Regions from separate parts of the Butyricicoccus sp. AF18-9LB genome, predicted to be linked through region 2. Evidence: riboswitches for the same ligand, from Rfam matches in the RefSeq annotation. Region 2 holds a riboswitch; the other holds the start of a gene.
The links. A riboswitch is a leader RNA that binds a small molecule or an ion and turns the genes downstream of it on or off. The one in region 2 is predicted to bind cyclic di-GMP.
Positions count from the first base shown of each region.

Region 1: another riboswitch for cyclic di-GMP. It lies ahead of PGY33_RS09210 (S-layer homology domain-containing protein); the one in region 2 lies ahead of PGY33_RS10260 (IS256 family transposase).

Region 1 covers NZ_JAQCWA010000013.1:49,157-63,826, forward strand. Annotated here, with positions in the region: gene PGY33_RS09160 (flavodoxin family protein) at 133-540, opposite strand; gene hcp (hydroxylamine reductase) at 636-2,207, opposite strand; gene PGY33_RS09170 (hypothetical protein) at 2,268-2,411, shown strand; gene PGY33_RS09175 (LysR family transcriptional regulator) at 2,574-3,464, opposite strand; gene PGY33_RS09180 (dicarboxylate/amino acid:cation symporter) at 3,845-5,065, shown strand; gene sdaAB (L-serine ammonia-lyase, iron-sulfur-dependent subunit beta) at 5,078-5,746, shown strand; gene sdaAA (L-serine ammonia-lyase, iron-sulfur-dependent, subunit alpha) at 5,762-6,631, shown strand; gene PGY33_RS09195 (nitrilase-related carbon-nitrogen hydrolase) at 6,836-7,099, shown strand; gene PGY33_RS09200 (ATPase P) at 7,154-8,161, opposite strand; gene PGY33_RS09205 (carbon starvation CstA family protein) at 8,245-9,750, opposite strand; gene PGY33_RS09210 (S-layer homology domain-containing protein) at 10,008-13,325, opposite strand; cyclic di-GMP riboswitch class I at 13,364-13,454, opposite strand; cyclic di-GMP riboswitch class I at 13,586-13,680, opposite strand; gene PGY33_RS09215 (transglutaminase-like domain-containing protein) at 13,957-14,670, opposite strand, start outside.
Region 2 covers NZ_JAQCWA010000017.1:38,068-52,737, forward strand. Annotated here, with positions in the region: gene PGY33_RS10230 (MgtC/SapB family protein) at 1-574, opposite strand, end outside; gene PGY33_RS10235 (endonuclease/exonuclease/phosphatase family protein) at 664-1,707, opposite strand; gene PGY33_RS10240 (MFS transporter) at 1,862-3,271, opposite strand; gene PGY33_RS10245 (MurR/RpiR family transcriptional regulator) at 3,574-4,410, shown strand; gene PGY33_RS10250 (helix-turn-helix domain-containing protein) at 4,796-4,954, opposite strand; gene PGY33_RS10255 (hypothetical protein) at 5,103-5,639, opposite strand; partial or broken gene PGY33_RS10260 (IS256 family transposase) at 5,702-6,489, opposite strand; cyclic di-GMP riboswitch class I at 6,867-6,957, opposite strand; gene PGY33_RS10265 (helix-turn-helix domain-containing protein) at 7,165-8,004, opposite strand; gene PGY33_RS10270 (solute:sodium symporter family transporter) at 8,308-9,903, shown strand; gene PGY33_RS10275 (Gfo/Idh/MocA family protein) at 10,012-11,142, shown strand; gene iolE (myo-inosose-2 dehydratase) at 11,158-12,048, shown strand; gene PGY33_RS10285 (Gfo/Idh/MocA family oxidoreductase) at 12,064-13,071, shown strand; gene PGY33_RS10290 (Gfo/Idh/MocA family oxidoreductase) at 13,279-14,274, shown strand; gene PGY33_RS10295 (sugar ABC transporter substrate-binding protein) at 14,400-14,670, shown strand, end outside.

The DNA.
Region 1 (14,670 bases), on a different contig from region 2:
GCCGATAATCGACATAGTATTGCTTTTTCGGCATAGCCTGATCGAGCTTCACTTCCCATATCATTCCGTCAGATACTATGGCGCACATCAAAAACGGCTCTTTCCCGAAGGCAAGAACCGTTTCCCTTTGTCTTACATACCCAGAAACTGTACATACTCTGCGGCGGACATCAGCGGCGCATCCAGTTGTGTACGGGGCTCTGCTGTGACCTCGCCCTGTGCCGCAAACTCATAGCCGGCCTGCTCGGTCAGCAGCGGACTTTTGAACGGGATCAGCCGGTCTGCAAAATTCTTGAGCAGCGCCGTCATGTTCCACGAGTACACTGGCGAGTCCAAGCAGACCACATCCGCAGACTGATATGCGCGAAGCAGCTTCTCCATGTCATCGTGCTGCACGCACTGTCCGATGCTGTAATCGCCAAGATGGTACAGCTCGGTTTCCGCTCCGGCACAAGCCGCGCCCGCCAGAAAGACCCCGAGCATGCGTCCAGCGGCACTCTTTTCGCCCGCTGGACTGCCGTTGAATGCCGTAAATTTCATTGTTTTCTTTCCTCTTTCGTTTGCTGAAACCTATTGCAGCAAGCAAACGAGAGGGAAACAAGGAACGCTCCGTAGCGTCCAAAAAGCTCGCCGGTTTATCCCCTTCCCAAAATCGCATCCAGGTCCTGCTGCGGATTGGTGGTCGGGTGCAGATCGTAGGTCTCCACCAGTGTTTTGACCACGGTTTCCGACAGAAACGCCGGCAGCGTCGGTCCAAGGTAAATATTCTTCACGCCGAGCGCAAGCAGCGTCAGCAGGATGCACACCGCCTTCTGCTCGTACCACGAGAGCACGAGCGTGAGCGGCAGGTCGTTGACCGTGCAGCCGAACGCATCCGCCAGTGCAAGCGCAACCTTGATGGCGCTGTACGCATCGTTGCACTGGCCCATATCCAGAATGCGCGGCAGGCCGCCGATTTCGCCCAGATCGAGGTCATTGAAGCGGTATTTGCCGCACGCAAGCGTCAGAACCAGCGTATCCATCGGCGTGGATTTGACAAACTCGGTGTAGTAATTTCTGCCCGGATGCGCGCCGTCGCAGCCGCCGACCAGAAAGATATGCCGCACCTTGCCGCTCTTGATGAGCGAGATGATCTCCTCCGCGTGAGCCAGCACCGCGCCGTGTGCAAAGCCCGTCATCAGCATATGCCCGCCGTTGATGCCGCTCATGCTGTGGTCGTGCTCGTACCCGCCGAGCGCGAGCGCCTGCTCGATGATGGGCGAAAAGTCCTTGCGGCCGCACGCATCCGCCTCGATATGGCGCAGACCCGCATAGCCCACCACCGAAGTCGTGTACACGCGGTCCTGATAGCTTGGGCGCTGCGGCATCAGACAGTTGGTGGTGAACAGCACCGGCGCGGGAATGTTCTCGAACTCCGTCTGCTGGCTCTGCCATGCCGTGCCGAAATTGCCCGCAAGGTGCGGATGTTTTTTCAGTCCCGGATAGCCGTGCGCAGGCAGCATTTCGCTGTGCGTGTAGATGTTGATGCCCTTTCCCGCCGTCTGCTCGAGCAGCTGCGCTAAGTCGCCCAGGTCGTGCCCGGAAACCACGATGAACGGGCCTTTTTTGATGTCGGTCGGCACTTTTGCGGGCTGCGGCGTGCCGAATGTGCCCGTATTGGCCTCATCGAGCAGCTCCATGCACCGGAAATTCACCTGCCCGAACTCGACGATCAGCGCCAGCCATTCCTCGATCGAATGCGGGCGATTGACCGCGCACAGGCCCTTGTAAAACCACGCGCTCACCTCGTCATCCGTGTAGCCAAGATTCATCGCGTGGTGTGCATAGGCGGCCATGCCTTTCATGCCGAACAGCAGCGTGGAACGCAGCGAAACCGTATCCGTGTCGCCCTTCCACAGCTCCACGACCGCACACGGTTTTCCGCCGAATTTCTCTCGTTCCGCGCGTACCCGCTCGGTGAATTCCGCAATCGCCTGATTGTCAAAATTGACATTGGTCAAGGTGATGAACAGGCCGTCCATCAGCAGTCGGTCGACGATTTGTGTGCGTTGACCGGCCGCAACTGCCGCCTCGGCCAAGCGAATGAGTTCGTACACCAGCTCATCCTGCAGCGCTGCCGTATCCGGCTGCTTGCCGCAGACACCCACGCTCACGCAGCACTTGTTGCCTGCGGTCTGCTGGCACTGAAAGCAAAACATATCTGACATGAAAACACACTCCTTTTACGAGTAGTGTTGCCAAATTTGTCAGAAGGTATGCGTTGTTTTTTGTTTCTTCAGCTGCTTCTGCGCCTCCAGATACATGGGTTCGGTATCGCACCGATCGTTGGTATCCTGCTCAGCGAGATTGCACTCGACGGCAAGGCATCTACTCTGTCCACCGAAGCGTTTCGGTGGGATTGGTTTGGGTAATCTTCCAAAATCATTCGTGCACCAGGACAATCACATTCCTGCATCGTCTACTGAGATAAAAAGGCTGACCGGATTTTGATATGTACCCCCAATACTGGACACCCAGTATTGGGGGTACATATCATTGCTGTGCTTCAGCAAGTGGGATGTTGTTATATGCTCCTATTCATCCTCGTCCGCCAGCTTGGCCACGCGGACAAATTCATCCATTTCGCGTGTGCGCCATTTCTCCTTATGGCTGAAAATCTGGCGGTAGAGCGAAATATAGCAGTCCTCGACCGACAAACGGATCAGCCTTCCCTCTTTTACGCTGTTCTCGACTGCGTACCACGGCAGAAAGGATACACCGCGATCAATCTCAAGCATGCGAATGAGCAGCGAGGTATCACCGCACTCGAGCGACGGCGTAAGGATGGTCCGCCGCGCGGCAAGACGGCGGTTGAGTACACGGCGATAATTATCCTGCTCGGTAAGGAAAAAAGGCTGCGTGAGCAGTTCCTCAATCGTCAGCTCTTTTCCGCCCAGCTCCTCGCGCAGCGATGCAGACGCCACAAATACGATTTCCTCGCGCTGCTCCATCAGCTTGTTCCAGTTGTTGCTGTACAGCGGCTCATCAAGCACATAGATCATGTCCAGCTCGCCGCGTTCCATATGCTCAATCAATTCTTCCGGCTCACCGACCGTGATGCGGATAGACACTTTCGGGTTGAATTTACGGTACAGATGCAGCACCGTCGGCAGCTTGAGACATGCAAGCGACTCAATCGTGCCGATATGCAGCGAACCGTGCAGCTCTGCCGTGGATGTGACCGACATGCGCGCCTGATTGACCTGATTCATCACATCGCACGCATGGCTGAGAAAACGCTCGCCTGTGTCGGTCAGCGCGATACGCTTGCCCATGCGGTCGAACAAACGCGTGTCCAGTTCCTCCTCCAGCTGGCGTATCTGCACCGTTACCGCCGACTGTGAGTAGCCGAGGCTCTCTGCTGCGCGTGAAAAACTCTTAAACTGTGCTACCCGAATAAAGGTTGCAAGCTGCCGAAGCTCCATGAATTTCCCTCTCTCCCCTATATTATCAATATTTTAAATCGAAATGATAAAATATATGAATTTGACTTAACCCATTAAACAGAATATACTAAATCTGCAAAGAGGTCAAGAAAGAAATTGGAGGTTTACCACCGATTTTTTATTTATCCTTTTTACACAAAAACCGCGTCCTATTTTACAGCATTTCGCCTAAAATAAGCGGTTCTTTTTGTGTCCGGAGGCAAAAATCTCGGCAGACTTCCACGGCAGCAGACCAAAGAGGGGCAAACAAACGGTCTGCACCGCAAAGGGTAACATCGCATAACCGAACAGGTGCACTTTCCGCAAAGTGCCGCAGTTCAAATTGTGTGGTGCTGCCCGCCAAAAAGGAGGAAAAAGAAATGAAAGAAAAGAAAAAATTCAAACTCGGATTACTGCCCAAGCTCATCATCGCCATCATTGTCGGCATCCTGTTCGGCCAGTTCCTGCCGGAAGGCTTCTGCCGCTTTGTGGTAACGCTCTCGTCGTTCTTCAGCCAGTTCCTGTCGTTTATCATCCCGCTGATGATCCTCGCGTATGTTACCATGGGCATTGCTAACCTCAAGAGCGGCGCGGGCAAGCTGCTGCTCATCACGGTTGCCATCGCTTACTGCTCGACCCTGATCTCAGGCTCGGCTTCGTTCTTTGTAGCCGACACCCTGTTCCCGCACTTCATGAGTGCGGACGCGCTCGACAAGATCGCCGCAACCGCAGGCAACTCGCTGGAGCCGTACTTCAGCCTGGAAATTCCGGCGCTGATGAACACGCTGTCCGCTGTTGTTACGGCGTTTGTGCTCGGTCTGTGCATGTCCAGCCTGCGCGGCAAGACCATCGGCGACACGCTGTACAACGGCGTTTCCGACTTCTCCGGCATCATTGACTGCGTACTGCACAAGGTCATCATTCCGCTGCTGCCGCTTTACATCTGCGGCACGTTCACCGATATGACCAAGTCCGGCAAGACCTTTGCCATCCTCGGTATTCTGTGGAAGGTATTCATCGTTGTTATCATCATGCACCTGATCTGCATCTGCATCCAGTTCGTAATTGCAGGTCTGGTCAGCCACAAGAACCCGCTTACGCTCATCCGCAACCAGATTCCGGGCTACGCAACCGCACTGGGCACCCAGTCCTCTGCGGCTACCATTCCGGTCAACCTGCAGTGCGCTGAAGCAGACGGCGTTTCCTCGGAAATCCGCAACTTTACGGTTCCGCTGTGCGCAAACATCCACATGGCAGGCTCGATGATTACCATTACCGCCTGTGCGACTGCCGTCTGCCTGATGAACCAGCTGCCGATCTCCATCGGCACCGTTATCCCGTTCATCATGACGCTCGGCATTGCCATGGTGGCGTCTCCCGGTGCGCCGGGCGGCTCCATTATGACCGCCCTGCCGTTCCTGTACATGATCTTCGGCACCGAGGCCGGCGACCCGAGCGGCCCGATCTGCGCCATCATGGTTGCACTGTACATCACGCAGGACTCGTTCGGCACCGCATGCAATGTTTCCGGCGACAACGCGATCGGCGTGATCGTGGAGACCATCTACCGCAGGTTTATCTGCAAATCCTCCGCTCAGTAAGGAGAATCCCCTATGTCCTTTATCAGTGTTTTTGATGTGCTGGGACCGAATATGATCGGTCCCTCTAGCTCCCATACCGCCGGCGCAGCCGTTATCGCGTATCTGGCGCACAAGATGATCGCGCCGCCGCTTAAAAAGGTGGATTTCACCCTGTACGGCTCGTTCGCCAAGACCTACCACGGCCACGGCACTGACCGCGCCCTGCTCGGCGGCATCATGGGCTTTTCGACCGACGACACCCGCATCCGCAATTCGTTTTCGATTGCGACCGAGCGCGGTCTGTCCTACTCATTCACGCCGTGTGAGACCGAGACCGATGTTCATCCGAACACCGTGGACATCCGCATGGAGAATGCCGCCGGTCAGGTGATGACTATCCGCGGTGAGTCGCTCGGCGGCGGCAAGTGCCGCATCGCGCGCATTAACGGCGTTGAGGTTGACTTTACCGGTGAATACAGCACGGTCATCGTCGTTCAGCAGGACAAGCCGGGCGTCGTGGCGCACATCACCAAGGTGCTCAGCGACAAGGGTGTAAACATTGCATTCATGCGCCTGTTCCGCGAGTCCAAGGGCAACACCGCCTATACGATCGTCGAGTCGGACGGTCATTTCCCCGAGGGCATTGAGGAACCGCTCAAAAACAATCCCAACGTCCACGACGTCATGATCATCGAACCGTAAGGAGGAGAGCAGATTATGGATTTCAAAAACGCATCCGAGCTGCTTGCACTCTGCACGCAGCAGCAGCTCCCCATCTCCGAGATCATGCGCCGCCGCGAGTGCCAGCTGGGCGAAACCACGCGTGATGAGGTCACGCACCGTATGAAGAGGGCGCTCGAAATCATGCGCTCATCCGCGCTGACACCGCTCAAAACGCCGGTCAAGTCCATGGGCGGCCTGATTGGCGGCGAAGCCAAAAAACTGGCGCAGCACGCGGCCAAAGGCCGCTCCATCTGCGGGGATGTACTGCACAAGGCGGCGCAGTACGCGATGGCCGTGCTCGAGGTCAACGCCTCGATGGGCCTTATCGTGGCCGCGCCGACCGCAGGCAGCGCCGGTGTTCTGCCGGGCATGCTGTTTGCCTTGCAGGACTGCTACAACATCTCGGACGAACGGCTGATTGACGCCCTGTTCAACGCCGGTGCGATTGGCTACCTCGCCATGCGCAACGCAACCGTTGCAGGCGCGGTCGGCGGCTGTCAGGCTGAGGTCGGCATCGCTTCCGCAATGGCGGCCAGCGCAGCTGTCGAGCTCATGGGCGGCAAGCCTGAGCAGTGCCTTGACGCGGCCTCCACCGTGCTGATGAACATGCTCGGTCTGGTCTGCGATCCAGTCGGCGGTCTGGTCGAGTATCCGTGCCAGAACCGCAACGCGGCAGGCGTAGCCAACGCGCTCGTTGCCGCTGAGCTCTCGCTCGCGGGCATTCACCAGTTTATCCCGTTCGATGAAATGCTCGATACCATGTACGCGGTCGGCCGCCGCATCCCCATCGAGCTGCGCGAGACTGCCCTCGGCGGCTGCGCTGCCACACCGTCTGCATGCGCGAAATGCGGACTGTGCTCTTAAATCAGATCATATCGATACTCTTTTTCGCAGGACATTCCCACCCCTCGGGAATGTCCTTTTCGCATTTCATTTGCCAAATGAAATGATATAATGACGCATCTCTATGGGTAATGCCGGACGGAACCGTGCAGGATGTTGCAAAAATGGTACACATCGCACAGAATATCAACTTCTACGAGCAGGATTACTACACGCCGTCCAACGATGGCTTCAAGGTGTTCCGCACGCCGTTCGGCAACGTCGGCATTGTCATCTGCTTCGACCGCCATGTGCAACCGTGTCGGCACAGAAGGCGAAATGCAGTTTGCCGGCGAATCGCTCGTCATTCATCCGAGCGGCAAGGTGCTTGTCAAAGCAAACGACACGGAGCAGCTGCTCCTCTGCGATATCAATCTGCAGGAGGTGCAAAAAATCCGCAGGAATCCGGACTATCTGCCGCTCCGCAGACCGGATATGTACATCATATAAGCCAAAAATCCCTCCCGATCATAAACCGGGAGGGATTTTTGTATCATTTGATTATCACTGATACTCCGCATTGAGGAACATGGGCTTGATGGCGACAACCTCATCGTATTCCGCCTGCGAGACGGTGACATCCGCATTCAGCGCCTTCAGGTCAGCCTTCACAACGTCGAGCGCCTGCGCAGCGGTCACTGCGCGGCCATCCATGACGGCACGCTGCATGCGGCGCAGCACAACCGGATGTGCATAGCGAGCCGGCAGCGGGAAATTCAGATAGTCCGCAAGGTAAGCCTGCATTTTCTCCTGTGCCTGTGCATCATTCTGCATGATGGAGGCACGGTTGTTGCGTGCTGTCGGCAGGACGCTGAAACCTGCAAACGTGAATATCGCGGCAAGGCCGAACAGCGTAAAATAAATCGAAAACGAGCCGTGACGCATGAAGGAAACGATACCGTAAGCCAGCGCCGCAAATCCAAGCAGTGTGATCGCCATAGCGGCCCAGCGGTAGCTGCCGTTCGTACACTGAAAGTTCCGGCGGCGTTTTGCGGCTGCGCTCAGTCGTTCGGTCAGCTCAGGACGGCGCTCCAGATAGTCGATTGCGTTATCGAGTGCCTGCACGGTTTTCTCCGCCTGTGCGCTCATCGGCGGACGATTGCGCTCCTCTTCCTCCCGGCGGGTCTTCTCCTCGGCAATGCGCTGCTCGGCCGCCGCGCTGACACACGGAATAGACGGGTGCTCAGCTCGGATAACGCTCAGGAAATCATCGACCTGCTGCTCATACTTGAAATTGCACACCTTCTGTCCGCCGTCGAACTCCACGACCAGATAGGACAGCGTGGCGAAAATGCCCTTGCCGGAAAAGCCGCCCTTGCTCATCGCAACGCGCTTGTACACACGCGTTACCACGGAAAACGGAACATAATACCGCCGGTCAATAAAAAAGCTGTTCAAATAAAGGGCATGCCTGCCGATGCCGCACGGACCGATTTTCCGACAGGTTTTTTTATCCTCAGCAAGCGACGCGTCATCAATACGTCCCGCGCTGAGCGGATAAGGTTTCAACATTTTCCGTCACCCCGCAATTATCGTTATGGATGGCCGCAGCCGACCGCACAAAGGAACGGCCGGCTGCAGCAATGCTATTATATTCAAGCAGATTTCTTTGCGCCGCGCTTCTTGGTCGCACGTATGAACAGTGCGAGCAGCAGTGCCGCGAATACAATACCGATCGGGTACGCCACTGCGGTATTGTAAATTACCGTGCCGGCTACTGTCTTGCTGTTCAGCAGGCTGCCGAGGCACTCCGGTGCAAGGATGAAATAGGTGCAGGAAACTGCACTCATGAACGTAGCCGGAACAGCTGCAATCCAGAAGTTCTTCTTTTCGGTAAACAGGTACATAGCTGCTGCCCACAGAACGATCATAGCGAGCGTCTGGTTGGTCCAGCTGAAGTAACGCCAGATAACCGTGTAGTCGATCAGACCGGTCGCATTGCCGATGCCGAGGATAGCACCGATACCCAGTACCGGGATGCACAGCTTCAGGCGGTTTGCATACGAACTCTGATCCATGTGGAACCAGTCGGACAGTGTCAGACGAGCGGAACGGAATGCGGTATCACCGGAAGTGATCGGGCAGATAACAACGCCGATCATGGCCAGAGCAATACCAACGCCGCCCATGGTCTTGGAGCATACATCGTAGATTGCTGCGGACTGACCGCCTGCCAGCGCTTCCGCCAGACCGGTGTTGAGACCGCCGGTGACCTCATACAGAGCACAGCCGGCTGCCGCCCAGATCAGTGCGATAATGCCTTCAGCTACCATTGCACCGTAGAATACAAAGTGACCCTGCTTCTCGTTTTTCATGCAGCGCGCCATCAGCGGCGACTGCGTGGAATGGAAGCCGGAAATTGCACCGCATGCAACCGTGATGAACATGAAGCTCCATACCGGCGTACCGGACGGGTGCATATTGTACAGGTGAGACCAAATCTCCGGAATGGTGTAATTCGGGTTGGTGAAGATACCGATGATAACACCGACCGCCATGATGATCAGGCACATGCCGAACAGCGGGTATACCTTACCGATGATCTTATCGATCGAAATAAAGGTTGCAATAAAGTAGTAAACCAGGATGAGGATCAGCCAGAACAGCGTGGTCGAAAGCACGCCGGACACACCGTTGCTCTTGCACAGCGTAACGATCAAACCGGCCGGGCCGACTGCAAATACCGTGCCAACCATGATCAACAGTACAACCGAGAACACACGCATGATATTCTGCATGGTGTGACCGAGGTACTTGCCGGTAACCTCTGCGATGGAGGCACCGTCGTTTCGCTCACTGATCATGCCGGAGAAATAATCGTGTACGCCGCCGGCAAAAATGGTACCGAATGTAATCCACAGGAATACAACCGGGCCCCAGAGAGCGCCCTGCAGTGCACCGAAGATCGGGCCAAGGCCGGCGATGTTCAGCAGCTGTACCAGAAACAGCTTCCACTGCGGCATGACAACGTAGTCAACGCCATCGTTAATGTGAACTGCCGGCGTTTCCCGGTCATCCGGGCCAAAGGTTTTGTCTACAATTTTACCATAAGTAAGATAGCCGGTGATCAATAATAATAAGCATACGATAAAGCTGATCATATTATCTCCTCCTCTATACCGGCTGCGAAAGCATGACTTTCGCATAAAAATCACCGAAAAGCCTACTTTTGAATTCCTCTTTTTCCCTTTCGGCAATCCCTATTATGAACCTATGATATAAAAACCACAAGGGCAATATGTTATAATTTTAACAAGAAAAATATGCCGAAATTTGTATCCTTTAGAAAAAAATTATCAGAGCAATAAAATCCCCCGACCAATGGCCGGGGGATTCGTTCGCCCTTACGGGAAAGTATTTACTTTTCCAGTTCGGTCCAGTCACGAGTTTCGCGCAGCTTGCTCCACTTCTCGTGCTTGTTTTCCTTGAGGTCGTAATAGTGGCTGTTCGTAGCCTCCTGTACGGCCAGGTAATACCATGCGGAAGTGTCGGAGTTGTCGCTCCACTTGATCATGTCGTTGTGCAGGTCCTCTGCGGTCTCCGGAAGGCGCTTGAGGACGCGGTTTACGAGCGTCATCGCCTCGGCGCGGGTAATCTTGTTATTCGGACGGAAGGTGCCGTCGGTATAACCGTTGATCCAGCCGTTGTTGGCAGCGGCGCTGATTTCGTCCTTTGCCCAGTGGGATGCAATGTCGCTGAAGTCAACAGCGGTCGTGTTGGCCTTGTCGTCAAAACGAGCTGCGATCGCAGCGAACTCCGCACGGGTGATCGGCGCATTCGGATTGAACTTGCCCTGGCTGTCACCCTTTACGATGCCCATAGCGCTCAGCGTAGAAACCGCGTGGTTGTACCATGCGCCGGCTGCTACATCGGAGTAGCTGTTGGTCTTCGTAGAGTTTGCATTGCGGGTCTCATCGGTCAGCAGACGGAAGAAGATGGTTGCTACCTCAGCACGGGTAATGCCGTTCTGCGGACGAACAGTGCTGTCCGGATAGCCTACGATGTAAGCATAGTGGTCATCGCCGTTCAGGCCGGTCGGTACATCATCCGGAATGGTAACGGTGGGCTTGCGGCCGCCGCCGCCACCGCCGCCGGAGGACTTCACCGTATAGGAAACAGAGGGCTTCGGGAAGTCCAGAGGCTTGAGCGGCGCACCGGCGCTGTTTTTGGCGTTCAGAACGGCGCTCTCGTTGGTGAACAGGGCTTCTGCGCCAGAAAGGGCCTTTTCGCCATTCAGATCCTCCACACCGTAAATGCCGGGATCGGTTTCGGGCTTGGTCAGCTTGACGGTATAGGTCAGCTGGACCGGCGCGAAGTTGGAGACGTTCTCATTGATGGTCCAGACGAAGGTCTTGGTTGCCGGGGTGTAGGTAACGGTGTACGGATATTTACCGTCCTTCTTCTTTTCGCCAAAGTTTACCGTATTCTCATCCGAAGCGTCCTTGACGCCCTTGATTTCCTTTGTGCCGACCTTCAAGGTAAAGCTGTCTACACCACCGAACGTAAACTTCTCTCCGATGGTATCGGTCACCTTGGAACCGGCGCTGACGGCGAAGAGGATGTCCTTCTGAATGTCGGCAAAATCGAGGATCTTTCCCTCATTCAGGTAATTCATGAAGCAGTAGGAGTCTTTCGAATTTTCATCACCTGCCATACTATCCTGAGTAGCGATGGCGTATGCGTTGTACCCGGCATTTTTGATCTGCTGCCAAGCCTGATTGGCATAGTAGAACGCCATATCCCGGTTGTTGGCTGTCCGCGGCTCACAGGGCTGTGATTTGAAGTCATCGCTGGGCTTGCCCTGATTGAAATTCAGATCGTAGTCACAGTGGTAATCATAATCATCACCGGTTTTACCCTCGCTGTTTACCGTCTCATTTCTGGCCTTCACATCGGCCAGATATCTCTGCCAGGTGGCCACGTCGGATGTGGTCGTAGGCCGGGCAACATTGACTTCGGGATAGTTATTGGGTTCATAATAACCATTATCCCAGTATCCACCGGCAAAGGCATTGTACGGTTCCGCAGGATGGTAAGAACGGGTAAACGGCGTATCGCTGGCCCAGTTGCCGTCCTTGCTGTACAGATAGGTGGAGCCGTCCGAAACCAGAATCAGGTACTTTCTGCCTGCCGCCACATTGGTGTGCTCCTCCAGTGCTTCCTTGCCCGCAAGCAGTCCGGCATGAATATTCGTACCGCCGGAATATTTGGTTTCCATAGCTTTTTTAATTTCGTCAAAGTTCTTCGACAAATCAAACCACTCGGATTTGAAAGCCTGCCGCTTGAACTTTACAACGCAGACATTCACAGCTGCGCCGCTGTTATCCGTAGCCGACTTCAGTTCTTTCAAAAGTTCAAGAGAGCTTTTTACTACATTTGTGTCCGCAGAGGAAGAACCATCCAGCACGAACACCACATCGGAGGCCAGTTTTTCCTCTGCGCTGGGCAGGGACAGCGTCACATTGGAAGTCCACGTGCTCGTATCCAGCGCCGTTGCGGTCTTGGATCGGGAAACGTCCCAGTCGATGGGCGGAATATCCTCAGTTTCATCATACTCGGTTTTGTAATGGCAATATTTGCAGGTCTTGGTCACTTTGTGGGTCCGGGTGCCATCTCCATTATCTTTCCAATCGCCGTAGCTGTAGGTAAACGCATTGTCCTGCTCACCGGCAGAGTGCTTGTGAGAGACCATCTTGCCACCTTGCCAAACGAGTGTGTCGTCGATGTTTACATCCAATCTGCCGGTGTTGTTTCCAGTCTTTCCGGCAAAACCATACAAACGGGAGCAGGTAGTCTTGTCATACGGCACACCGGAAACCGTATTATTTCCGGAGATATTAAGGATATACTTATAGTCTCCCATGTTGCTGTCGTTGACATTCAGCACTTGCTTCACGCTAAAACCGTTAACCGTGCAGTTCATATAGTTGACTGTGATATTTTCTTTACCTGCACCAGCATCGGTATAGACATTGATGACCTTACCGGAAGAGTTAAAAGTACAGTTGTCAAAGGTCATGGTAGGCGAGCTATACGTCCAGAGCGCATAATCTCCATCCGGGCAGTTAAACGTGGTATTCGTAAACGTTGCAGAAGTATAACCCCAGTAGAAGGTCTTGCCATTGATTATACAATTCTCAACAACCGTTTTATCCGCACGGATAAAGCCCAGATAATTTGCGCTTGCAGACTGGAGCGTCATGTTCTGGAACGTGATCGTTCCCGCGCCGTCAAAGCTGTAATCGCCGTTGTACTCTGTACCGAACTTATCTGGATCGGGCATTGTAGCGCCAATACCCCAACTGGTTTTATCGGCTCCTTGACCCACAAAAGTCAGATCTTTCCCCTTTGTCACAGCGTCCTTCTTGTACAGCGTATATTTACCTTCGCCAAGCACGATGGTATCACCGTTTGCAGCCTTGGTAACAGCTGTTGCCAAGGTCTTATACGCCTTATCTGCTGTCGTACCAACATCAGGCTGCTCGTCATTGCCCTTCGTTGCATCAACATAGATTGTAGCTTCGCCTTCCGGTGTTGTAATTGTAGCTTCGTCTTCCGATGTTGTAATTGTAGCTCCGCCTTCCGGTTCTGTCGATTCAGCAGCAAAGCTGACCGTGGGTAATATACTCATTACCATCATAAGGCAGAGCCAAATACTTAGCATTCGTTTTCGCATAAAGCATCCTTCTTTCTTGTTATAGAGAAGAAGCTGCATCAGGAAACCGGCTGCCATGCGGAAGACGGTCTTCCGTTTAGGCCCCTGGCTTTGCGAAACCGACTTTCACCGATCGTGCCCTTGTCTGCACAACTTACTCCTTAATGAGTAGCACAGATAGTCATTTTTTACAATTTCTTCAGCCAATGCAGAAGTAGTTCAATTTCCAAATAGAATACCCCCTTTACAGCGCATAGCTCTGCAAGGGGGTACAAAGTACCTTTGGCAACCGGCTGCCATGCGGAGAGGAAAAACCTCCGTTTAGGCCCATCTGGCTTTGCGACACCGGTTTTCACCGGCTGTGCCTTTGTCTGTACCTGTATCCCTTTACGGAAGTCATGCACAGAATTTTACGATCTTTTCTGTCGGCAGACACGCCGGACTGCATACACAGTCCTTTGCCTGCGCAGGACAGAAATCCTCCGGATCCTCTTCTTCAGTATACCATAAATGCCCGCGAATAACAAACAAATACTGTAAAAAGCGAAGAAGGATTTCAATCCGGAATCGTTTTTATGCAATAAATCGCCGCTGATCGGACATAAACGCATCCAATCAGGACCATTTGCATACAAAGTAAAACGGAAACGTGTTAAGCCGCAGCTACTGCAAGCGCATCGCTGGTGTTGGTGTAGGTCAGCGGAGATACACAGTCATGCAGGGTTTTTGCGTTCTTCACGCTGCGGGTAACCGCGTAGGTCAGGTCGATCTGATACCACTTGCCGTTCAGGTTTACCTTGTTCCAAGCATGGTAGCTGGAGCCGGCGTAACCCTTGGTCAGTGCACACGGGATGCCCTGGCTGCGGCACATTGCTGCAAACAGCGAGGAAAAATCGTAGCAGATACCGGTGGTGCCCTTCAGGGTAGCGGCGGTATCCGGGATGTACTTGGTGATCTTGCCGCTGGTGATCTCTTTCGCCAGCTTGTTATCATATGTATAACGGCTTGCCATGTAGTTGTAGATGGCGATAACCTTAGCCTCGTCAGTCTTGGCGTTCTTGCAGAGCTCAGCAGCCTTAGCGGATACCGTGTCGCCCTTGGAGAACTGAACCTCGGAAGTGGAGGCCAGATACGGAGCATAGCTGTCCTTAACGGTTACGTTCATGGACTTGGACTCGACCTGCTGATAGGACGTACCGGAAACGTTGCGGTACAGCGTTACGGTGTACTTGCCGTTGCCCTTATCGAGAGAGAAGGAAGCATCCTTGCCGCTCGGGCAATCATAGAATACGGTCTTGCCGCCGTTGTACTGAATACCAACCTTGAGCCTTGCACTCGAGGAGTAGTTTACGGTAACATAACCGTG
Region 2 (14,670 bases):
TCTGCACGTTCTGCGCTTTCAGCTGATTGATGATGGTACTGATGTCCCCGAGCGAATGGAACTCCATGTACAGATTGATGTCACGCGCGTTCTCCTGTATGTACGCATCCACAATTGGGAACAGGCGGATGCTGAGAAATATCATCGCGAATGCGATGAGCACGCACTCGTAAAATCCTGCGCCGACCGCAAGGCCGGTGCAGGCCGACGCCCACAGACCAGCGGCAGTGGTCAGGCCCTTGACCTGCTGGCGGCCGGTAACGAGAATGGTTCCTGCGCCCAGAAAGCCGATGCCGTTGATGACCTGTGCGCCGAAACGCGAAACGTCGGTTTTTATGCCGATCTCTGCGCAAATATCCGACCACGGCCCTGTCACCATGGTAAATTCGTACAGGCTGAGCAGCACGGTCAGCGCCGCGCCAAGACAGACGAGCATATAGGTGCGGAAACCGGCCGGACGGCGCTTGCGTCCGCGCTCCAGACCGATGCAGCCGCCGAGCAGCATCGCAAGGGCGAGCCGCACTACGACCGAGGCGAAATGAAGTTCGCGCAGGTATTGTATCATTCCACTCATTTGATGTAGGTTCTCCTCACTCGATAAAAAGTGCACACGCTGCCAATATGTATGCAGCGTGTGCAGCTTTCTACAATAGATTTCAGTATTTACTTTGCGAATCGACAGTCTGCCCAGCAGGCGTTGTGGTCGGACAGCTCGGGACCTGTGAACTTCGCCAGCGCGCTGCCCGGCTCGGCCCAGGTGCAGTCCTTCGTCTCGGTCGAAATCGTGCCGTGATCGACGCATTCCATGCCGCGCGCCATCAGCCAGTCCAGCTTGAGCAGCATGCTCTTGCCGCCCGGCATCGGCTTGCGGCGCGTGCCCTCGATGCTGCTGAACTCGCGGTAGGAGAAGCCGTTTTCCTCCGCCTGCGGCAGAACGCGCTCGTACTGCTCAACGTGCTCCATGTGCTTGGAGAGACGCTCCGGGTCGTTGAACAGCTTGGTAAATCCCGGAATGTCGTTGCCGTCGAACGTATTGGTGTTCAGATCGCCGCCGATCATGACCGGCGTATCGGGCGCGAACGAACGCTTGATCTCATCATATACGACTGCCATCTGCGCTTCGCGGCCCTCGCTGTCCGCACGGTTCTCCAGATGAACGCTGACCGCGCCGACCTCGCGTCCGCCGATGTCGAGCGAGCAGACAATGGCGACACGTGCGCCGATACGCTTCTGACGGTCATAGTACCAGTTGTACTGCTCGGGCATATGGACGACCTTCGCCCAGCGGATGGGCCAGCGGGAGAACAGGGCGTTGCCGTGGAAGCCCTTGTTGTCCTCGGGATTTACCAGCTCGATAAACTCCAGACCGTAGGCGTAATTCATGCCGATGGATTTCGCGATTTCGTAGGCAACGTTGCAGTTGCCCGAGCGGACCGCGCCGTCATCCAGCTCGTTGGCGTAGATGATGTCCATGTTTTTGAGGTCGGGGCACATATTGAGAAAGTCGATGGTTTCGTGAAGCGTCTGGCCGCGCTCGATGTTGAATACAACGTGGCGCAGCGTTTCGGGCACCTCGGCGGGCGCATCCACGAGGTTGTGCACCTCGCACTGCTGATACTGCGGGATTTTTTCCATGACCTTGAACTGGCCGAGCGCCGGGACGAGATTACCGAGTTCGATGCGTTTTTCGTAGGACAGGGTTTCCATTTGTTACACGCCTTTCATATAAATGGTGGATATTTACAGAATTTTATTTGCGGTAGAATATGGGGGCAGCCGGCAGGAATGCTTGACTCCGCCGGCTGATCCATATAAGGGAAGAAAAAGATGATGCGTAAAAATGAGGGAGTGCGGGGGAAAATCAGGCGTTTGCGGTCGCCTTTGCTGCCTCGGCAGCTTCGCGCTGCTTCATCTCGGTGATAATGCGCGGATAGATCTTATCGAGCTTGTAGAAGATCAGCAGTACGCCGATGCCGCCCCAGGCGATGATGTTGCCGATGATGTAGATGGCGATGAGCATCTGAGACTGTGCGGCATTGATGGTTGCGGTGCCGGCGAAGCCTACAAGGCTCATCAGGGCGCCGAAGATCGCGCTGGTCATGCCGGAGCCGAACTTCTGGCCGGCAGTGGTAGCAGATACCATCAGGCCCTGTACACGGATGCCGCTCTTCCATGCGCCGTACTCGATAACGTCAGCGAGCATGGAGTACTTGACGCCGCGGAAGCAGCCCTTGCCGATGCCGCGCATGACGCAGGCAAACAGTGCAAGATTGAGGGCGCTCGGGTTGATGAACAGGGAAACCGTGCCGATAACGGCGACGATTGCGCCGATGAGAGCGACATTGCGCTTGCCGAACTTGGCGATGAACGGGGAGAGGACAAGAACGGTGACGATCTGCGGAATGGATTCGAAGGACGCGAGTGCGCCGAGCAGGTCGCGGTTGCCGAGAATGTACTGTGCGTAGTATGCGTTGCAGGTGCCGGTAACTGCCTCATAGAAGGACAGGAACACAGCGAGCATGAAGAACATGATGAAGTACTTGTTGGTGACGCAGAGCTTGATGCCCATCCAGAGCGGAACGTTCTTGCCGTCCTTGGTCTTGGTCTCTTCCTTGACGCGCTCGTGGCAGTTCTTGAAGCAGATGAACAGCATGATGATGGAAACGATGGCGTAGAGGATGGAAACCTCGATCCATGCCTGCTGGGTGTCACCCAGACGGGTGACGAGCGGGAAGGTAATGGCGGTGATGACCATGTTGCCGAGGGCAGACATACCGGTACGGAACAGGTTGACAACGGCGCGCTGGTCGGTATCGCGGGTCATCAGGGTAGCCAGCGTTGCATACGGAAGGTTGAGTGCGGTGTAGACAACGGTGGTGCAGAAGTTATAGGTGATGAAAACGTAGATGCCCTTGACGATCGGGGTTGCGGGCGGAACGGTGAACAGCAGGATGGCTGCGATGCCGTACGGAATCATCATCCAGAGAATCCATGCACGGGATTTGCCGTGCTTGGAATGCGTGCGGTCAACCAGATGACCGATAAGTACGTCGGAAATACCATCGAAGAAACGGGAGAACAGCATGATGGTACCGATCATAGCCGCCGAGATACCGACTACGTTGGTGTAGAAGTAAATCAGCAGCGAGGTTGTCAGGGCGTAGACAACGTTACAGGCAACGTCGCCGAGGCCGTAGGAAAACTTTTCTTTGAGATGGATTTTCTCAAATTCCTTATCACCCGCGAAAGTCGGGTTGCTGGATTTGCCCATGGTTTTGCTCAGTCCTTTTTTGTTTTTCTTTTCTTTTCAGTTGCAGCGATACAGACCGTCCGGTGCGCCGGGCGCATCGGGAGTGGGTCTGCCTTTGAGACGTTGTCCGGACTCGTCTCTCGCTATACCCTTTCAGTGGAAGTCCGTTCCACCGAACATCTACAAGTATAGCACTGAGCGGAATAAAATTCAATAAATCATATTGTAAAAAGAATAATATTCAATTTTGTGCATTCTTCACAAGGTCGATGTTTTGTGATACAATGAAATTACTATATGATGCGGAAGTGCAGGGTGATTGCATGGACAAGAACGTTTATGCCGCAATTCAGTCGCAGTATTCGACTTTATCCAAGGTTGGAAAGCGGATTGCGGACTATATCTTAGCCGATCCGGTACATATTACCTCGATCAGCATTCAGCAGATGGCGGCCGAGCTTGACATCGCGGAGTCGAGTATTATTCGATTCTGCAAGATCGTCGGCTGCGCGGGCTTCAGCGAGGTAAAGCTGCTGCTGGCGAAATATTCTCCTAAGTCGGTGCGCACGATTTTTGAAGATCTGTCCGAAACCGATAGTATTTCGACCATTTCGGAGAATGTGTTCGGCCGGAATATCGACACGCTCGAGCGGGCGCTCCAGCTGCTTGATTTCGAGAAAATCGAGCAGGCGGTGGGGGCGCTCAACCGGGCGGAGAATATCCTCATCCTCGGAGTCGGCGCGTCCGGCACCATCGCGGAGGACTTCTACATCCGCCTCATGCGCATCGGTATCCGCGCGGTTTCGCTGACCGATTCGCACCTGATGCAGATTCAGGCGAGCCAATGCGGCCCGGATACGGCGGTTATCGCCATCTCGCATACCGGCAAGACGCGCGAAATCGTGTCGGCCGTGCGTACCGCGAAGGAGTGCGGCGCACCGACCATCGGCATCACCGGCTATCCGGATACGCCGCTCAAAGAAGTCAGCGACATCTGCCTTGAGCTGTATTCGCCCGAGCAGCTTTTCGTGTCGCCGCGCGTGGCGCAGTTCTCCCTCATCGACACGCTTTATGTCAGCCTTGCTATCCGCCGCAAGGACAGCGTCGTACAGAATATTGAACGCATGAATGAAGTGCTCCTGCCATTTCGCATTGATTGATCATTTCTGATCCTGTGTGTGGAATTTGATGCTTGAAAGATATATTGCATCATTGCATCTGTATCGTATATGTGCTGCGATCGGATCAAAGAGATTATGCTAACGATCTAGCATTGTTTCAGTCAATGCTGTCCCTGTCTCATGTTCCCGTTTGATTATTGCGATTAACTGCGCCGATAAAGCAGCGCCAATCTCGCGACATAGCACATCTCTGACGGCAGCTCAGATTGCCAATCTGGAACATCAGCGAAAATATATCAGCCAAACTCTTCATCTTCCACAGGATCAAATTATATTTTACAGCGCGAAAGAAAACTTTATCTGGATGTGTTGATGCGGAAAATATACGGCTATATGATCCAATAGGTATGTTTACAAATTCACCTCAAAAAAACTCCATAATCCCCGCCTTCCGCACCCTCCACTCCCGGCCAACCTTTACGGCCGGGAGTTCTTCGTTTGCGATCATTTTGCGGATCTGCTGGCGCGTGGTCTTGAGCAGGGCGGCCGTCTCTTTGACGGTTAGGATTTCATCGTTCGGCATAGAAAACCTCCATCAACATAGGTGAAAACGCATTTCACTTTAATTCATGTATGCTTATTCTAATGTTGGCGATTGATTGTCAAATCGCACCGTTTAAGCAGACACAAATACCCTGTAACAAGCCTTTATCCGAACCATTTCCAGTACGTTAACTCGATGAATGCTTATTGGCGCCTTTGAATCTTTCATTGGAATTTGAATATTGGCCGAACTTAACCGCACTGTAGTGGAGGATAGGAAAGGATTTCTTGAAAATATCCAAACGATCTTGAACATCCGCCTTGCGGTCATAATACAGATTGCAGGTCAAATCATACCTCGACAGCTTAAACCCCTTGAGCCGCCGGTCAACGCCGATCTTATCAAGGATATTCCGCAGGTGGTGCTTTAGCTGTTGAACAGACTTTTCGTCAGCTTGAAATAATGCAGTCGGTTCATAGGTACTGGCGAGCGGAGAAGACGGGTTAACAATCAGTATCAGCCAGCACGGATGCGAGATGGATTGCCCTAAGTGAATTTCAACGCCGATGGACTTGAACTGCGGCATCTGGTAATATGACGAAAGCCCTGATTTCCCTTTGCCGGTACGAATGCACTCATTTTGTTCGATAATATTCTGAATTTCGGAATATTTGCATTGAAATTTTAGTGAAAAGGTATGAATACCGTACTCGTTCGTAATCATCTGCTGTTCCTCCGTTTCTGAGCACATACTGTGCAGCGTTTACAGGTTTTCGGCTCATGCTGCAGCATTTTGAAAAGACTGTCATCGGTCGGAAACACGGATTTCGACTTGGTTACCTTCCTGAGCTGACGGTTAAAGCCTTCAATCGTGTTGGTCGTATAGATCAGCCGTCGGAGTGCCTGAGGAAACTTGAAATAGGTACTGAGATTTGCCCAGTTATCCCTCCATGACTGAGAAATCTTAGGATATTTCTTGTCCCAGTGTTCTGCAAACGTGTCTAACGCGTCCAAAGCAGCCGATTCATCTACCGCTGCGTAGACTGCTCTCAAGTCAGCCATAAGTGCCTTCAAATCCTTGTAAGAGACATATTTGCCGGAATTTCGAAGCTGATGGATGATGCAGTTCTGGATTTCCGTCTTGGGATAGACCGCCTCGATCGCCGCAGAAAAACCGGTCAAATTATCCGTACAGCAATGAAAATATCCTCGATGTCCTGGCTGATGCTGGTCTGATTTTTCCGCAGCACCTTGGGTTCGAATTCGCTCTTGCGATCCCGCGGCACAGATACCTCTACATCGCCAAAACTGGTGCGCAGGGTTTTGCTGCTGCGCCCGTTCCGGCCGTTATCCGTGTCCTTGTTCTTGTAGTCATACCGGCTGTAGCCCAGTTGATCGTCCAGCTCGGCCTCCAGACCGTTTTCCATGAACTCGGTGTTAGGTTTAAGTCTAGTCTGCCACATAGCCTCGATTGCGGTAATCTCTCCGGCACGCCATCGGGAAACAACCCGCTCGTAGTTGTCCGGCAGCGGTATCGGCTTGCGTCCGGTGTACTGGCTCTTTGTCTTGGCAATGGCGATACCCTCGCGCTGGCGCTGGAGGATGTACTCGCGTTCGAGTTCTGCGACCGCCGCAAACGCCACAGTCGGCGCCATTGTCGCAACAAACACAATGATACTATTGCCGATAACAATCGTTTTTCATAACTTTCCCTCCGTATTTTATCTGCTTTAACGGCTTCAAATTTAAATAAAAAAACGCTTTCAAGACATGGCTACTCATGACTTGAAAGCGTTTTTATATCTTTGTTGGAACAGCACAAAAGGGCAGAGTTTTACCTGCTCTGCGAGCAGTGTATTGCACCGCGAATCGGCTTGCCATATTCTTTTGACGGCGTACACCTCCTTCTGCCAAATAAAGCGCAGAAGAGGTTAACAGCGTCTTCGCTGATGCTTACAACCGGCTGTCATTGCGGCGTTCGCCGCCTTAGACCCTTCCGGCTTTGCGTCCCCCATCTTTCGATGGGTTTGCCTATCTCTCAGACACCGTATATGTACCTGATTTTTGATTGTTATACCATAATCTGTATAAGCACGCGATTGGTCTGTTATACGATTCGTGTCATAAAAACGACATTTCGCGCAGCAATCTGATGAATATCACCGTTCGGATAGCACAGCTGCGCTGCGCTTGCCTGTCTGTACACGCGACCGTTTCATCCTGTGGACGCAGTACGGAGAGTGTGCTTTTTATTTCCACTGGGTGCGGTACTGATGCGGGGTAATGCCGGTGCTCTTACGGAAGGCCATAATAAAGTGCGAAGCACTGGAGAAACCGCAGTTATCTGCGATGGTCTCAATACTCTGCGAGGTGGTGAGCAGCTGCTGCTTTGCGGCGCTCAGACGCACAGTCTGCAAAAACTGATGCGGTGTTGCCGACTGGTATTCCTTAAACTTACGCATATAGTAGCAGGTGCTGAGCGCAGCACGCTGGGACAGGTGTTCGATGGAGAGCGATTTGTCCGCAAAATTGTACGTCATATAGTCGGCTGAGTCCTGAATGGCGATCTCGAGATCGCTTTTTTTCTTTTCCCCGAGCACGAGCACGAGCAGAACGAGCAGCTTGTTGATCGTCAGGGAAATAATATGAGGATTGGGCTGGTTCTGGTGCACCGAGACCATGATGCGGCGGACACATTCCTCAATCTCGGCATTGCTTCCGGTGGGCAGGATGAACCCGTGCGTATTGAGGATAAGATGTGTATAGGCCGTGCTGCCGTTGCCTGCAAAGTGGAACCAGCGCATGCGAATCGGTGTGAGGGCGTGATAGCTGTGCGGTTCTCTGCAGTCAAGCAGAATCAGGCTGCCGGGACCGGCAGTGCGTGTTTCACCGCGGTAGGTGACCGACAGTTCGCCTTCATCTACAATAAGCATCTGGCAGATATCCAGATAATTACGCTGCATACCGTATGTTTCGTCGCAATGGTAGCTGCCTGCGTGCGGAACATGGTACAGGTTAGTCGCGGTGAAGGCATCTGCATCGTGGTAATAGCGGACAGAATCTGCCAGAATACCCATATCGTTAAGCATAATTGGTGTCAACTCCTTTTTTTGTACCATATCATGGTATGGAAATGCTGTCATTCGCTTTTCTTATACAATTATATCAAAAAATAATACTGATAAAAAGTATAAAATTTTGATATTTTATTATTATCCTGTGTAGTGATGAATGTGAGAATTTGATATATGATAGGTACAACGAAAGGGAAACGAACAAAAACACAAAAATAGTTTCTTTTGAGTTAAAAAGACGAAGGGAAAAGAAAAAACCAGAATAGGAAATTCTACAATATAATAGGATTTTTTTATTCAGAAGAGGGGTTGAAACATTTGATTATCATTTTAACATTCATCGCCTTCACCGGTCTGGTGGCCTTGATCTCATGGTACAAGACCAAGGAGGAGAACCTGTCCACCAAGGAAGGCTACTTCCTTGCAGGACGCGGACTGACCGGTCTGGTCATCGCCGGTTCACTGGAAATGACCAACCTGTCCACCGAACAGCTGGTCGGACAGGCCGGACAAAGCTATTCGACCAACATGGGCGCCATGAGCTGGTCGGTAAACGCAAGTATCGCGCTGCTGGCGCTGGCACTGATCTTCCTGCCGAAGTATCTGAAAGCCGGCATCACCACCATTCCGGAATTTCTGGAGGTTCGATTTGACCGCACCACCAAGCAGATCATCTCGTTCCTGTTCCTGCTCGGCTACATGCTTACTTACCTGCCAACCGTACTATACTCCGGTGCGCTGGCCTTCAACCAGATTTTCCATCTGGATCAGCTGTTCGGCATCACCACTTATCAGAGTATTGCGATCCTGTGTGTTGCAATCGGCGTTATCGGTTCCATCTACGCAATCTTCGGCGGCCTGAAGGCAGTTGCGGTATCTGATACCGTAAACGGCGTGGGCCTGCTGATCGGCGGTCTGCTGATTCCGATCCTGTCCATCTGCATCCTCGGCAACGGCAGTTTCCTTGCCGGTATTCAGGACTTCATCACCAATGTTCCGGCAGAAAAGTTCAACGCGGTCAATCCGGCGAACGCCCTGCCTCCGATGATTCCGTGGCCGGTCCTGTTCCTCGGCATGCTGTTCAACAACCTGTTCTACTGGTGCACCAACCAGTCCATCATCCAGCGCACGCTGGCAGCAAAGAATCTGGCGCAGGCACAGCGCGGCGCAGTGTTCACCGCCTTCCTCAAGCTGCTGGATCCGTTCTTCATCACCATCTGCGGTCTGCTGGCTTACCGCTTCTTCGGAGACGGCTTGGCAAACAGCGACCTGGCATATCCGTCTCTGATCACCACGGTTGTTCCGAACTGGCTGCTCGGCATCATCGCAGCGGTTCTGTTCGGTGCGATCCTGTCGTCCTTTAACTCGGCACTGAACAGCTGTGTAACGCTTTACACGCTGGACTTCCACCGTCCGCTGTTCAACCAGACCGCAAGCGACTCTCATCTGGTAAGCGTAGGCAAGCGCGTTGGTACCGGTCTTGCGATCGTATCCATCTGCGTAGCGCCGTTCGTCAGCAATGCACCGTCCGGTCTGTATGACTTCCTGCAGGAGTGCTTCGGCTTCTACTCCATGCCGATCCTCGCGATCGTGCTGGTAGGCTTCTACACCAAGCGCGTTCCGGCCTGTGCACCGAAAATTACGCTGGTCGTACACGTTATCCTGTACTCGATCTCCAAGTTCCTGCCGCTGAATGTGCATTACCTGTATGTTCTTTCGGTACTGTTCCCGGTAGACCTGGCACTGATGCTGCTCATCGGCAAGTTCAAGCCCCGTGCTACCGACTTTATCCTCGAGGATTCCAAGGCTGTTGACCTGACCCCGTGGAAGTATGTAAAACCCGCCGCGCTGACCTGCTTCATCCTGATGCTTTGCGTCTACGCGTTGTTCTCTCCGATCGGTCTGGCTCGATAATGAGCCGGACCCCGGAAACCATTCAACTATTCACATTGTAAGAAACGCACAAGGCGTTTTCGATAAAATCCAACAAAGGTATTGAGATTTTTTGAGGAGGAAAAACTTATGAGCAAGGAAATTAAAATCGGTCTGATCGGCGCCGGCTGGATGGGCAAGGCCCACACCACCGCATTCCACAATGCACGCATGATCTTCGGCGATGATATGCCGGTATTTGAGCTGGTAAGCGATGTCAGCGAGGACGCAGTAGCAAAGTTCGCGAAGAACATGGGCTACAACCGCTACACCACCAACTGGATGGACGTTGTTACCGATCCCGAAATCGACCTGGTTGACGTTGCGACCCCGAACTGCATGCACTACGAGATGGCAAAGGCTGCTCTGGAGCACGGCAAACATGTTTTCTGCGAGAAGCCGCTGTCTCTGTCTGCTGAGCAGTCCCGCGAGCTGGCTGATCTGGCTAAGGAAAAGGGCGTAGTCAACTACTGCGGTTTCTCCAACATCATGAACCCGGCAAACCAGTATGTTGCGGAACTCGTCAAGTCCGGCAAGCTGGGCAAGATCATGCGCGTACACGCTACCTACGATCAGGATATGCTGCTCGATCCGTCCATTCCGATCGCATGGCGTCACATCAACAAGCTGGCAGGCTCGGGCGCACTCGGCGACCTGTGCAGCCATCTGCTGAGCGTTTCCCAGATGATCATGGGCGACATGAGCGAGGTTCTGGGCGTACAGTCCATCGTTATTCCGGAGCGTCCGGTCAAGGCAGGCAGCACTGAGATGGGCAAGGTTGAGAACGACGACCTCATCACCTTCCTCGTTAAGTATGAAAACGGTGCAATTGGTGACTTCTCGTCCTCTCGTGTTGCAACCGGCCGCAAGAACTACTTCTACTACGAGATTCAGGGCACCGAGGGTTCTGTAGTATACGATCTGGAGCGCATGTGCGAGGTTCAGGTTTACTTCAAGGCTGACGCTGACAAGGACAACGGCCGTGACTGCGGCTTCCGCACCGTACTGCTCAACCCGCAGCACGAGGGCTTCAAGTACTTCCAGCCGGCAGGCGGCATCGCAATCGCCTTCGACGACATGAAGACGCTGCAGGCTCACGCACTCATGCAGGCAATGCACGGCGGCGAGTACATCTGCAACTTCGAGATGGGCGCCAAGGTTGACGGCATTATCAACGCAGTGCTCAAGTCCGTTAAGTCGGGCACTTGGGAAAAGTGCTAAGGGAGGTTCAAGGCTATGTTTAATAATGTAAAACTCGGCATTGCGCCGATCGGCTGGACGAATGACGACATGCCGCAGCTCGGCGGCGAGCTGACCTTCGAGCAGATGGTTTCCGAAGCGGCTCTGGCAGGCTTTCAGGGCACCGAGGTTGGCGGCAAGTTCCCGACCGACCCGGCCGTACTGAACAAGGCACTCGACCTGCGCGGCATCAAGATTGCATCCCAGTGGTTCTCGAGCTTCCTGTGCTCGACCCCCTACGAGGAGAACGAAAAGGCATTTATCGAGCAGCTGGACTTCCTCGAGGCTGTCGGTGCAAGCCGCATCAACGTATGCGAGCTGACCCGCTGCCTGTTCGCAGAGGAGTGCTCGATGTTCGGTGACAACAAGCCGATCGCCACCGACGAAGAGTGGGATAAGCTGTGCGACGGTCTGAACAAGCTGGGCAAGATTGCTACTGACCGCGGCTTCAAGCTGTGCTTCCATCATCATATGGCAACGGTTGTTCAGACCTTTGAGGAAACCAAGCGCCTGATGGACAACACCGATCCGCGCTATGTTTACCTCTGCTTCGACACCGGCCACTTCACGTTCTCCAAGGAGGACGCCGTCAAGGCTGCCAAGGAGTTCGGCCCGCGTATCGGCCACGTTCACCTCAAGGACATCCGTCCCGACATGATGGAAAAGGCTTACGCCGAGGGCTTCAAGTTCCGCAAGGCGGTTCTGGAAGGCTGCTTCACCATTCCGGGTGACGGCTGCGTCGACTATCCGGGCGTATTCAAGGCTCTGCACGATGCACACTACGAGGGCTGGTTCATCGTAGAGGCCGAGCAGGACCCGGCAAAGGCAAATCCGCTCGAGTATGCCAAGATGGCACGCGAGTATATCAAGAAAACCGCAGGTATCTGATAAGGAGGATTACAAATGGAGAAGATTCGTTTCGGTATCGTTGGCATCGGTATGATGGGCCGTATGCACGCCACCAGCCTGCAGCGTAATCCTCACGCAGAGGTTGTAGCGGTTTGCGCCCGCACCGAGAGCAAGGTCAAGGCGTTTCAGGAGGAATTCGGCGTACCGTATGGCTACACCAATGTAGACGAGCTGGTAAACAATCCCGAGGTTGACGCAATCGTTGTTGCAACCGGCGCAGATGCCCACAAGGCACCGTGTCTGGCAGCCTGCAAGGCCAAGAAGCATATCTTCTGCGAGAAGCCGCTGGCTAAGACCATCGAGGACTGCGAGGAGATCGAGAAGGCAGTTGCCGAGAACGGCAGCAAGTGCTTCACGGTTGGCTTTATGCGCCGCTTCGACCCGTCCTACGCAGAGGCCAAGGAGAAGATCCGCGCCGGTGCGATCGGCAAGCCGATCCTGTTCAAGGGCGTTTCGCTCGACCCGTCCAGCGTGCTCGAGGCACATCTGGAAGGCGTCAAGAAGGGCATTTACGTTCCGTGGTTTATCGAGATGGGCAGCCACGACACCGACCTTGCACGTTGGTTCCTCGAGGGCGATCCGGTCGATTCCTTTGCAACCGGCGATGCTTATGTCTGCACCGGTCTGGCAGATTACAACGACTACGACAACGGTTTCTCGCTGACCAAGTTCGATAACAACACCACCGCTTACATTCAGGTAGGCCGCACCGCAACCTGCAGCCACGTTGAAAGTGAAATCGTCGGAACCAAGGGCACGCTGCGTGTCAACTCGGTACCGCGCAAGAATTACCTCTCGCAGTTCACCGAGAACGGCTTTGTGGAAGAGTGCCAGGAGAGCTTCCTTGCTCGCTGGGGCGAGGCGTTCCAGGCTGAGATCGACGACTTCGTTGACTGTGTACGCACCGGCCGCAAGCCGGAGACCACCGCACACGACGGCACGATGAGCCTCAAGTTCTGTCTGCAGCTGCATCAGGCATATCTGGACGGTAAGAAGAAGTAAATTACAACCGCTTTTTATGGCAATACCGCATAATTGGACAAGAGCGATTTGCGAGTAAATTTTGCGTACTGATAAGGCGCGGTTTTGCAGCAATACTGACGTATTGCAAGAAATCGCAACGCAATCAGGGGACAAAATTTCCGCAAAGCGCCGCAGCTTTAAGTGTGCGGTGTTGCCTTAGATAAAGGAAAAAAGGAGATTCACATCATGAGCAAGAAGGAACTCGCTATTGGCGTACTGGGCGCAGGCGGCAACATTGGCCACACCCATTCTCAGAACATTGCAACCTATGTAGACGGCGCTCGTTTGGCTGCTGTTTACGATCTGAACACCGAGCGCGCCGAGGAGGTTGCTAAGACCTGCGGCGCAAAGGTAATGGCAAGCGCAGAGGAGCTGATCGCTTCTCCCGAAATCGACGCAGTTGTTATCGCATCCTGGGACGGCACGCACGCTGATCTGGCGGTAAAGTGCATCCAGGCCGGCAAGCCGGTATTCTGCGAGAAGCCGCTGGCTACCACCCTTGAGGACGCGAAGAAGGTCGTAGAGGCGGAGAAGGCTTCCGGCAAGCGTCTGCTGCAGATCGGCTTCATGCGTCGCTTTGACCCGGACTACATCAAGATGAAGAAGATCCTCGACTCCGGCGAGCTGGGTGCTCCGCTGATGGCGCACTGCATCAGCCGTACCCGCAGCCATCCGAAGAACCACACCACCGAGCAGCACATTACCAACATTGCCATCCACGAGATCGACATCTGCCGCTGGCTGCTGGGTGAGGACCTGAACGAAGTCGCTGTTCGTTTCCCGCGTGCTACCTGCTTTGCAGAAGGCACCTGCCAGGACCCGCAGCTGGTACTGATGCAGTCTGACTCCGGCGTACTGATCGACGTTGAGGTTTCCGGCAACAGCTACTACGGCTATGAGATCCTGTGCGAACTGGTCTGCGAGAAGGGCACCATCCGCCTGCCGGTAGCGGCAGAGCCGATCGTCCGTTCTTACCTGCAGTGTGGTCAGGCAATCCCGGAGGACTGGACCAACCGTTTCGTAGTTGCTTATCAGGAAGAGCTGCAGCACTGGGTAGATTACCTGCAGGGCAAGACCGATGTTCCGGGCCCGGGTGCTGAGGACGGCTACGAGGCATGCAAGATCTCCGACGCACTGATCAAGGCACAGACCACCGGTCAGTGGGAAAAGGTAGAGGCATAATCCCCGCAAATGGTATACAGCAGGGGCGGGAATAGGTGTGAAACCGCCCCTGTTGATATAAAGAAGGTCATATTACCCGGTAATATGATTCCAATAGACAACTTGTCTAACAGGAGGAAAGAAAGATGAAGAGAAGCAACCTTTTTAAGCGTTCCGCAGCGATGCTGCTGGCAGGACTGATGGCAGTTTCCATGAGTGCATGCGGCGGCAGCAGCGCATCCGGCAATGACTCCGGCGATTCCCAGGCAAGCAGCAGCGGCGACACCCATAAGCTGAGCGTAGTGCTCAAGACCACCTCTTCCGAATACTGGAGCTACGTTATCGCAGGCATCGAGCAGGCGGAAAAGGATCTCGGCAACGTAGAAGTTGACGTACGCGGTGCAAATAGCGATACCG